Mesorhizobium shangrilense: one gene and its partner. The protein of the gene in region 1 interacts with the protein of each later gene in a pairwise test. Links are inferred from orthologs where the notes say so. Each region holds a gene or a part of one and is shown on either strand. Other genes may lie near its edges.

Region 1 (5,337 bases):
CTGAGCTTCTGAACCCAAATGAGCGCGCTCAAGCCATACATAGCAAAGGCAGCCGGCGCCCAGTCGCTGACCTTCGAGGAAGCCAGGGACGCCTTCGACATCATCATGTCGGGCGACGCCACCCCGGGACAGGTCGGCGGCTTCCTGATGGCGCTGCGGGTGCGCGGCGAGTCCGTCGACGAGATCGCGGGCGCTGTGGCGACCATGCGTGACAAGATGCTGCGCGTCGAGGCGCCCGCCGACGCCATCGACATCGTCGGAACCGGCGGAGACAATTCGCACAGCGTCAACATCTCTACGGCGTCGGCATTCGTGGTGGCCGGCTGCGGCGTCCCAGTCGCCAAGCACGGCAATCGCGCCCTCTCCTCCTCAACCGGATCCGCGGATGTGCTGACGTCGCTTGGCGTCAGGCTCGACCTTGGGCCGGAGATGATCAGCCGTTGCGTCAACGAGGCCGGCATCGGCTTCATGTTCGCGCCGGCGCATCACCCCGCCATGAAGCACGTTGGTCCGGTGCGGGCCGAACTGGGGACGCGCACCATCTTCAACCTGCTCGGGCCGCTCTCCAACCCGGCCGGTGTCAGCCGGCAGCTGGTCGGCGTCTTCGCACCTGAGTGGGTGGGGCCGGTTGCCGAGACGCTTCGCAACCTCGGCGCGGAGACGGCCTGGGTGGTCCATGGCGACGGCTTCGACGAGATCACGGCGACAGGCGAGACCCAGGTGTCACGGCTCGCCAACGGCGGCATTGAAACTCTCGTGCTGAAGCCAGAGGACCTTGGCCTGAAGCGCCATGCCCGCGAGGCATTGCGTGGTGGCGACGCCGCCTTCAACGCGCAGGCCCTGCATGCGGTCCTCACCGGCCAGCAGGGGGCATACCGCGACACCGTCCTGATGAATGCAGGAGCAGCGCTGGTCGTCGCCACCAAGGCCGAAACACTCCAAAGCGGTATTGAGCAGGCTGCAGCATCCATAGACAGTGGCCGCGCTGTCGGCGTTCTCGAAACCCTCAAGCGCGTATCAAACGCTTGAACCGGCAGGCGTGACGATGGCCGATATTCTCAAACGCATCGAATCCTACAAGCGCGACGAGATCGAAGCTGCAAAGTCGCGCGAACCAATCGCCGAACTCAAGGCGCGCATCGCCGACCAGGACGCTCCGCGAGGCTTTCTGCGCGCCCTCGAAGCGCGGCGTGCGGCGCAGTCGTTTGGGCTTATCGCCGAGATCAAGAAAGCGAGTCCGTCGAAGGGCCTGATCCGGCCGGATTTCGATCCACCCTCGCTGGCGCAGGCTTACGAGGCCGGCGGCGCAGCCTGCCTGTCCGTGCTCACCGATGCGCCATCCTTCCAGGGCGCACCGGAGTTTTTGACCGCCGCGCGGGCGGCAACGCGTCTGCCTGCACTGCGCAAGGACTTCATGTTCGAGCCTTACCAGGTGTACGAGGCGCGCGCCTGGGGCGCGGACGCCATCCTGATCATCATGGCCAGCGTCGATGACGGCATGGCGCGCGAATTGGAGAGCACCGCCTTCGAACTTGGCATGGACGCCCTGATCGAGGTGCATGACGAGGCCGAGACCGAGCGCGCGCTCAAGCTGTCGTCGCGCCTCATCGGCATCAACAACCGCAATTTGCGGACCTTCGAGGTCAGCCTGACGACCTCGGAGCGGCTGGCTGGCATGATCCCGGACGATCGCCTGCTGGTCGGCGAAAGCGGCATCTTCACCCACGAGGACTGCGCGCGACTGGCGCGCTCCGGCATTACGACGTTCCTGGTCGGCGAGAGCCTCATGCGACAGCAGGACGTCACGGCGGCGACGCGCCTGCTGCTCGGAGGCGCGCCCGCCGGCGCGACCGCGGGCTGAAGCCATGACGGCCGGACCGAAACTCACCCATCTCACCGCCTCGGGCGAGGCGCACATGGTCGACGTGGGCGCGAAGGCCGAAACCGAACGCACGGCGATCGCGGAGGGCGCGGTATCGATGAAGCGCGAGACGCTCGAGATGATCCTCGCCGGCGACGCCAAGAAGGGCGACGTGCTCGGCGCCGCGCGCATTGCCGGCATCATGGCCGCCAAGCGCACGCACGAACTCGTCCCGCTGTGCCATCCTCTCCTCCTCACCAAGGTCACCGTCGACATAGAGCCGGATTCCAATCTGCCGGGCCTGCGCGTGACCGCCCTCGCCCGGGTCACCGGCAAGACGGGCGTTGAGATGGAGGCGCTGACCGCCGCCTCGATCGCCTGCCTGACGATCTACGACATGGCCAAGGCGGTCGACCGCGGCATGGTCATTTCGGACATCCGGCTCCTGCGGAAAACCGGCGGCAAGTCCGGCGATTTCCAGGCAGATTGAAGCAATGTCGCTCCTGCCCGTCGAAGACGCCCTCACCCGCCTGCTCGACGGCGCCAAACCGAGACCCGCAGAAACGGTGGCCCTGAACCGGGCCGCCGGGCGCGTTCTCGCCGCCGACGTGAAGGCGCGCCGTACGCAGCCGCCGTTCGACGCGTCGGCCATGGACGGCTACGCTGTCCGCTGGAGCGACACCGCCACCCTTCCCGCGAAGCTCAAGGTCATCGGCCAGGCGCCAGCCGGCAGACCCTTTCAAGGCAAGATCGGCGCCGGGCAGGCCGTGCGCATCTTCACCGGCGCTCCGGTGCCCGAGGGCGCGGACACCGTGGTGATCCAGGAGAACACCAGGGCTGTCCCGGGCGCGGTCGAGATCGTTGAAGCCACCCTGAAAGGCCGGAACATCCGCGCCCGCGGTCTCGATTTCGCGGAAGGCGATATTCTTCTCGAGAAGGGCCGCCTCATCGACCCGGCAGCGCTGTCGCTGGCCGCCGCGGGCAACAACGCCACGCTCGAGGTCGTTGGACGGCCGCTTGTCGCCATCATCGCCACGGGCGACGAGCTTCTGCCGCCGGGCAGCGATCCCGGGCCAGGGCAGATCATCGCCTCGAACGGTTACGGTGTGGCCGCGATCGCGGAGCAGGCCGGCGCTGACGTGCTGGATCTCGGCATCGCGCCGGACGATGTGACGGCTGTCTCCGCGCTGGTCCGTCGCGCGCTCGCGGCGAAGGCGGACGTGATCGTCACGCTCGGAGGGGCCTCCGTCGGCGATCACGACCTCGTTCATGAGGCGCTGACGGGCGAAGGCATGACGCTCGATTTCTGGAAGATCGCCATGCGCCCGGGGAAACCGCTGATGTTCGGCCGGCTCGGCGCCACCCGCTGCATCGGCCTCCCCGGCAATCCGGTAGCCAGCCTTGTCTGCTCGCTGGTGTTCCTAAAACCGCTGCTGGCAAGCCTTTCCGGCGCCGCGCGGTCTGCGAGGCTGCTTGAGGGCGAACTCGAAACGCCGATGTCCGCAAATGACCACCGACAGGACTATATCCGCGCGGTCGTCAGTGAGACGCCTCGCGGCCTGAGCGCAGCACCCTTCCCTGTCCAGGATTCGTCCATGCTGCGAACGATGGCGACCGCCAACGCGCTGATCGTACGCGAACCCCATGCGCCAGCCGCGCCCGCTGGGGCGATGTGCCGGCTGATCCGCTTTCGCTGAACAGTCCGCTGTACGCCTTTGACGGCTGACGCCGGCTCAATGGGGTCGGGCCGGCGGGTATCCGAAAGCGTGCTTGTGTCTCCGACAGCCGTTCAGTCGAGGCCAAGCAGGGCAAGGCTGTCGCGGTGAATGATCTCTTCGATCTTGTCCTGCGGCACACGGGGCATCCTGGTGCCTTCGAGGATGTCGTTCACCCCCCGAAGCCCGGCCATGGTCTCGGCGGGCGTGGCGATGGGAAAATCCGAACCGAACAGGATCTTGTCCAGGACGTTCCACTCCGTGGCCTTTATCAGCGCCTCGTAGGAGGTGTAGGGCCTGTAGAACAGGCCTGAAATGTCGGTGTAGACATTGGCGTGCTTGCGCACGACCACGACCGTGTCGACCGTCCACGGGTGCCCCATATGGGCCATGATGATCCGGAGTTCGGGATAGCGCATCGCGATCTCGTCCACGATCAGCGGGTGCGCTGCAGGGATCGGCGCGGTCTTCACTGCAGAGGTGCCGGTGTGAAAGAGGATCGGCAATCCGTGGCGCTCGGCGTACTGGTAGACGGCCAGCGCGCGCCGGTCGAGCGGATCGTAGCTCTGGTAGTTGGCCCCCAGCTTGACGCCCTTCAGGCCAAGGTCGACGCGGCTGCGCTCCATCTCGTCCATGAGCTGGAGGTCGTAGGGGTGGACCGCCATGAAACCTATCAGTTCGTCCGGATAGGCGTGGACGAACGCCGCCGTGCCATCATTGACTCGGTCGGCCACATCGCCCTCGTCCTTGGGGCCGTTGCTGCCCCCGACGCGCTCGCCTGGTTCCCAGGCGATGCCGAAGACGATCGACTTGTCCACCGTGGACTGGGCCTCGCGATACTCAGCCCATGAATAGTTGGACGGCCTGGCCGCATCGGGCCGCCAGGTCGTATTGATGCGCCTGCGGTCTTCGGGCACCGCGTTGCGGAACTGTGGCGTGTGCGTATGGACGTCGATGATCATGCGCGAAACCGCTCCCTGCAAATATCCGAGTGCCTGAAGGATGCAGCGCGTTCCGGACCGTCACCCGCTGCATCCGAGGCATTGCGCCTGGGCGCTTTTCTTACCGATCCATCAGTTGAGCGTGCTGACAACCTTTTCGGTCATCTCGATGGTGCGGTCGATGTCGGCGTCAGTGTGGGCCAACGAGATGCTGCCCTGCTTGGTCACGACGGGGAACTGGAAGATCCCTTCCTCGATCAGCGCCCTGCGGTAGGCGATGTCGCGATCCATGTCGTGGTTGAGAACCACGTCGCGCCAGCTGACCGGAGCATGGTCCATGAAATAGACGGCGAACGCAGAACCCTGCCTGACGATCGTGGTGGGGTAGTTCCGCGCCGCGAACACCTCGTTCAGACCCTTCTCTAGGCGGGCGCCGAGGCGCTCCAGTTCGCCATAGACTTCACTCTCCCGCGTCTTGAGACGCGTGAGACAGGCCTTGGCGGCAGCGACATTTACCGGATGCCCGTTGTAGGTGCCGGCCACGACCACGCGCTTGGCGGCTGATGGGTGGCTGCACAGGCTCATGATGTCGCGCTTGCCGCCGATGACGCCCATCGGATAGCCGTTGGCCACGGCCTTGCCGAAGGTGCAAAGGTCGGGGGTCACGCCGGAAAGCGCCTGATACCCGCCCAACGCATGGCGGAAACCGGTCTTCACCTCGTCGAAAATCAGCACCGTGCCGTACTTGTCGCAGAGCGCCCGCAGCCCTTCGAGGTAGCCCGGCAGCGGCTTGACGATGCCGATGTTCTGGAGAACCGGC
Region 2 (5,374 bases), 500 kb from region 1 along the record:
AATCGCTGTCCGGTTTCGAGCGAAATGATGTAGTCGGGAAACACCGATCGCCTTGGATTGACAGCCGGCTTCAGGTTCTCAACCTCCGCCGCCGTCTGGCGCGAGCCGAGCATCGTGATCGCGGCACTGACGTCAGCAATCACCTTCGGCAGTTCGGCAACCGGAATCGAGTTCTTTCCAACATAGGCGCTGACGATCTCTGCCGTCAGCTCAAGCAAGTTCTTCATCTTCCCCCCGGATCAACATTGTTTCGCAGGACTTGCGCGTCTGTCCGGCAACTCCGCGATTTCACCTCGAACACCGCCTTCAGGCAAAGAGACTTAGCCCGAAGAAGGCTTCCCCATCCGACATATAGTCGCTGACGAAATCGTTGACGGCCCCGGCATAGAGGCCGACGTCGGCCTTCATGGATTCGTGGAGCACCGAGCCGATCATGACGAGCTTGGTCGCCTCGGCGAGCGGGACGCCGGACGGCGTCACCCGCTCCAGCGCCACCGCCGTGTAGAAGCCAATGGAACCCTGGAAGAAGGCGAGTGCGGCGGCGACATCGATGCCGGCCCCCTCGGCCGCGGCGATGCCGACGATCGCGTCATAGGCCTTGGCCACCGCCTGGTTGAAGCTCAGCCCCCCATAGGCGGCGTCGAAGGCGTCCGCGCCGACCCCGAACGCGCCGAGATTGTTGGCGAAGTTGATGAAGCGGTTCTCCTGGTTGAAGACCGCATAGTAGGCGTCGTTGAGATCGCTGGCGTTCCCCGGCGAATCGATCAGGTAGAGGAAACCGGCCTCACCCGGCACCGCTCCGGTGAAGAACTGGTAGGTTGCGGCCACCAACTCCATGTCCCGCGCTCCAAAGAGCACCAGACCGTCGATATAGATGTCGTTCTCGATGATCGACGTGAACAGCCAAGCGTGCCCATCGACGGTCGCGGCGGCGCCTCCGGTCGACACGACGCCGACTACATAGGGTCCCGAACTGGTGTTCACCCAGACCGGGCCGCCTGAGTTGCCCGGATTGATGTCCATGGCGCTGATGTCGATGTAGTAGTCCGTCCGGTCGACCAAGGCGAAGCCCGTGTCCGCCACCATGTAGCCGTTGGCGTACCCTGGGAAGCCGGTCACATTGATGGAGCCCGACCAGAAGTTCGGGTCCATTCCCATCCAGCCCTGCGCGTTGCCGATCGGGGCCGAAAGGCTGATCAGCGCGATATCGAGTTCAGCGCCGCCCAGCGTCAGGGGGGAACCGTCGCCCGGGAAGAGAAAGCCGTCTCCGTCCGGATCGAAGTCCGTAAAATACTCGAGGTAGACGGCCGAATACGACGTATTGAATTGCGACGGATTGTACGACGCATATACGAGAACCTCGTCTGCCGCCCCATAGTTCGGGTCGTAGATCATGTGGGACGCTGTCAGCACGTCATTCGCGCCGACCAGAACTCCGGATCCGACGACCCAATTGCTGCCGAACCTGGCCTCTACGTAGACGACCGTCGTGTACGGATAGACATCCTCGTTGGGTAAGAAACTCACGAAACACCCGCCCTCACAACGAAAACATCATGAGTCTATTTGCTCATACTGTGTGTGTAGATCGCTGAATATCGATCAGTTGCGAGACAGAAGTCAACTCTAAGTGGCAGGTCCGCGATTGATCCAGACACAGGCCCCGGCAGCGCACATAGGCCCCAAGCGCGGGCGACGGTCCCCAAACCTATTTGAGGCTCTCGGCGCGCCGCTACCGACCGACGCCCCTGGACCAGCCATTTGTTATTGCCACCATTGGCTTGGCTGATACACGCAAAATGAACCTGTCTCCGAGCGAATTCCTTGGCATCTTCTCCCAATTTTCGCGGCGCGCTGTTCATGGTCGTCGCCATGGCCGGTTTCACGCTCAACGACACCCTGGTCAAGGCGGCCTCCGCCGGCATGAACATGGGCCAGGTGATGCTCGTCCGCGGCCTGTTCGCCACTGCGTTGATCGGGCTCCTCGCCTGGCATCGAGGGGCGCTGGCCAAGCCTTGGATCGGGCTGCATCCACTGATCGGCGTGCGCGCGGTTGGCGAACTCGGGGGGACCGTATTCTACCTGATCGCCCTCGCCCATCTGCCGATCGGCAACGTCTCGGCCGTATTCCAGGCGCTGCCGCTCGCAGTCACCATGGGCGCAGCGCTGTTTTTCGGAGAGCGCGTCGGCTGGCGGCGCTGGCTTGCGATCAGCGTCGGCTTCGTCGGCATCCTCATCATCGTGCGCCCCGGCATGGAAGGCTTCACCATCTATTCGGTGTACACGCTGATCTGCGTCGCCTTCTGCATGCTCAGGGATCTGGCGACCCGTCGCCTTCCGGACGATATTCCAACGCTCTACGTATCGACGTTCACGGCGGGCATCGTCACGATCTCCGGCGGACTGCTGGTCCAGCCGATGGGAGGGTGGTCGCCCCTGTCATTCGAACTTCTCATCTACCTGCTGGGCGCCAGCATCTTGCTGCTCATAGGCTATCAGTTCATCATTCAGGCCATGCGGACGGGCGAGGTTTCGTTCATCGCACCATTTCGCTACACATCGCTGCTCTGGGCCTTGCTGATGGGCTACCTGGTTTTCGCAGACGTTCCGGATATGGCCGTGCTCGTCGGATCAGCGCTTGTAATCGGATCCGGCCTCTACATGCTCTACCGGGAGCGCGTTGTCGGCCGCACGAAAGTCGTCGCCGAAAGCACCCGGCCCGACATGGCGCCTGATGGTGTATGAGCAATGAACGAGTCGCGTCCTCGCCTTCACCTCTTTTCTGTCTCTGCGAGCGACAGCAGATGACGGACAGCATCGCGGGGATCATCCTGGCAGGCGGCCGCTCACGGCGCATGGGCGAGGACAAGAGCCTGATGAGGCTGGCGGGATCGCCGCTGGTGGCGCGCGTCACGGCTCGGCTTGCGGCCCAGTCGGGACGGCTCGCGCTCAATGCGAACGGCGACCCGCAGCGCTACGAATTCCTCGGCCTGCCGATCGTCGCCGATACGACCGGCGATTTCGCGGGACCGCTGGCGGGAATCCTGGCCGGCCTGCGATGGGCCGGTGGAGCTGGGTTCCGGCGAGCGGCGACGGTTGCGACCGACACGCCGTTTTTCCCGATCGACCTGGTGGAGCAGCTCGAGCGCGCGACGCAGGATGAAGATATGATCGCCGTGGCGCGCTGCGGCGGCCGAGCCCATCCGGTATTTGCGCTGTGGCCGACGGACTGCGCGCCTGCAGTCGACGCGTTCCTGCAGTCCGGGCAAAAGGCGAGCGTCCTCGGCTTCATCGAGCGCCAGAGACATGTCTTCGTCGATTTCGAGCTCATCATCACCTCGCGCGGCCCGCTCGACCCGTTCTTCAACATCAACACGCCGGCCGAACTCGCCGAAGCGGAACAGATAGCAGCGGAGCTGGACCAATGACGCAGCGCGTGTTCGGGATCACCGGCTGGAAGAACTCCGGCAAGACCACGCTGACCGAGCGCCTGGTGGCCGAACTGTCGGCGCGCGGCTGGACGGTCTCGACGGTCAAGCACGCGCATCACGAGTTCGACATCGACAAGGAAGGCACCGACAGCCACCGCCACAGGTTGGCCGGCGCTCGCGAGGTGGCGATCGTGTCGGGTCGCCGCTGGGCGTTGATGCACGAACTGCGCGACGAGCAGGAGCCGTCTCTCGGCGAGATCCTTGGCCGCCTGGCCCCGTGCGACATCGTCCTCGTCGAGGGCTACAAGCGCGAGGCGCACAAGAAGATCGAGACGCGGCGCCGCGATACCAGCGACAGGTCACCGCTGTCCGCCAATGACCCGAACATCGTCGCTGTCGCCGCCGACACCCCCCTGCCTGGCGAGCCGCTGCCGGTCTACGCGCTCGATGACGTCCGGGCGATCGCGGACTTCATCGAGAGCGCAACTGGCCTGAAGCGGACCTAGCTGAAGCTTCCCCAGCGTCATAACTGCAAACTGGTCGACGCCACAGCCGTTTCGCGCGCCATCCCCGATTGTCCAGCGCTATCAGGTGGATTGAGATTGCTTTTTGCGAAAAAAGAGTGGGAATATCCGCGCCAGCGGCGGCGGAAAGCCGCCCGGGCGGCGCGACAGCGCTGCCGTGGATAACCCAGAGAGGAACATCATGCGAATTACCAAGCGTATCACTTTGGCGGCGTCTGCCGCCGCGCTCGCCTTGTCGCTGGGCGCTGCGCAGGCACAGGAGACGTTGAAGATCGGCACCGAAGGCGCCTACCCTCCCTTCAACAACCTCACGGCCGACGGCAAGCTCGAAGGCTTCGACATCGATATCGCCAATGCGCTCTGCGAAGAGATGAAGGTAAAGTGCGAGTTCGTGACGCAGGATTGGGACGGCATCATCCCGGCGCTGCAGGCCGGCAAGTTCGACGCCATCATCGCGTCCATGTCGATCACCGAGGAGCGCAAGCAGAAGGTCGACTTCACCAACAAGTACTACAACACCCCGCCGGCGATCGTCGCCCCCAAGGATACCGACATCAAGGGCGTCACCAAGGAGGATCTGGCAGGCAAGACCATCGGCGTCGCGACCTCGACCACGCACTTCAACTATTCGGAAAAGACCTACACCGACAGCGAGATCAAGGGCTATCCGTCGAGCCAGGAGTTCCTGCTCGACCTCGCCAACGGTCGCCTTGACGCGGTTAACGACGATATCAGCGTGCTCGAGGGCTGGCTGGCCACGCCGGACGGAGCCTGCTGCAAGCTGGTCGGCGCTATCACGCCGGTTCCGGAGATCCATGGCCCGGGCGCCGGCATCGCGGTTCGCAAGGGCGAGACGGCGCTGGCCGAGAAGTTCAATGCCGCAATCGACGCCATCCGCGCGAGCGGCAAGTACAAGGAAATCAACGACAAGTACTTCAAGTACGACGTGTACGGCGGCGAATCCTGAGACATGTCGGCAAGGCGGCGCGCAAGCGCCGCCTTGCTGGCCAGAATGATCACGGGAGTACACTGACCATATGCCGAGTGTCTGGACTCTGCTGAGCTGGGGGTCCGAAGGCTGGCTGGACGATATTGCACACGGCGTGTTCATCACCGTTGCGCTCGCCGCCGCGACCCTGCCGTTGGGCCTCCTGGTCGGCTTTTTCATCGCACTTGCCAAGCAGTCGAACGAGGCTTCGCTGAGGCTGGCGGGCAACGTCTACACGACGATTTTCCGCGGGCTGCCGGAACTGCTGACCCTGTTCCTCGTCTATTACGGCGTGCAGATCGGCCTTCAGAACGCCGCCCGTCTTATCCGGCCGGACGCGACGATCGAGGTCAACAGCTTCGTCTCCGGCATGGTGGCCCTCGGCGTCGTCTTCTCCTCCTATGCCAGCGAGGTGTTCCTGTCGGCGTTCC

Evidence for each region. The genes of interacting proteins can lie anywhere in the genome.
Region 2: the proteins of PD284_RS15840 (region 1) and mobA interact in binary tests that used the Escherichia coli proteins (3 or more experiments, as listed by UniProt). The link is inferred for Mesorhizobium shangrilense from one-to-one orthologs.

Annotation. Positions count from the first base shown.
Region 1 is NZ_JAQGPN010000001.1:3,284,890-3,290,226, forward strand. The notes cover bases 1,652-4,456. They hold PD284_RS15840 (molybdopterin molybdotransferase MoeA), read left to right. Parts: upstream 1,652-2,355; coding sequence 2,356-3,558; downstream 3,559-4,456. Other genes in these bases: trpC (indole-3-glycerol phosphate synthase TrpC), read left to right, coding at 1,652-1,861; moaC (cyclic pyranopterin monophosphate synthase MoaC), read left to right, coding at 1,866-2,351; PD284_RS15845 (amidohydrolase family protein), read right to left, coding at 3,651-4,456. Also shown: PD284_RS15820 (SurA N-terminal domain-containing protein), read left to right, coding at 1-12; trpD (anthranilate phosphoribosyltransferase), read left to right, coding at 19-1,029; more of trpC, read left to right, coding at 1,046-1,651; more of PD284_RS15845, read right to left, coding at 4,457-4,538; PD284_RS15850 (aspartate aminotransferase family protein), read right to left, coding at 4,650-5,337. UniProt on the Escherichia coli protein: Catalyzes the insertion of molybdate into adenylated molybdopterin with the concomitant release of AMP.
Region 2 is NZ_JAQGPN010000001.1:3,782,305-3,787,678, forward strand. Bases 1,775-4,616 are described here. They hold mobA (molybdenum cofactor guanylyltransferase MobA), read left to right. Parts: upstream 1,775-2,804; coding sequence 2,805-3,428; downstream 3,429-4,616. Other genes in these bases: PD284_RS18280 (DMT family transporter), read left to right, coding at 1,825-2,745; mobB (molybdopterin-guanine dinucleotide biosynthesis protein B), read left to right, coding at 3,425-3,937; PD284_RS18295 (ABC transporter substrate-binding protein), read left to right, coding at 4,137-4,616. Outside these bases: PD284_RS18270 (Ros/MucR family transcriptional regulator), read right to left, coding at 1-227; PD284_RS18275 (trypsin-like serine protease), read right to left, coding at 307-1,527; more of PD284_RS18295, read left to right, coding at 4,617-4,922; PD284_RS18300 (ABC transporter permease), read left to right, coding at 4,993-5,374. UniProt on the Escherichia coli protein: Transfers a GMP moiety from GTP to Mo-molybdopterin (Mo-MPT) cofactor (Moco or molybdenum cofactor) to form Mo-molybdopterin guanine dinucleotide (Mo-MGD) cofactor.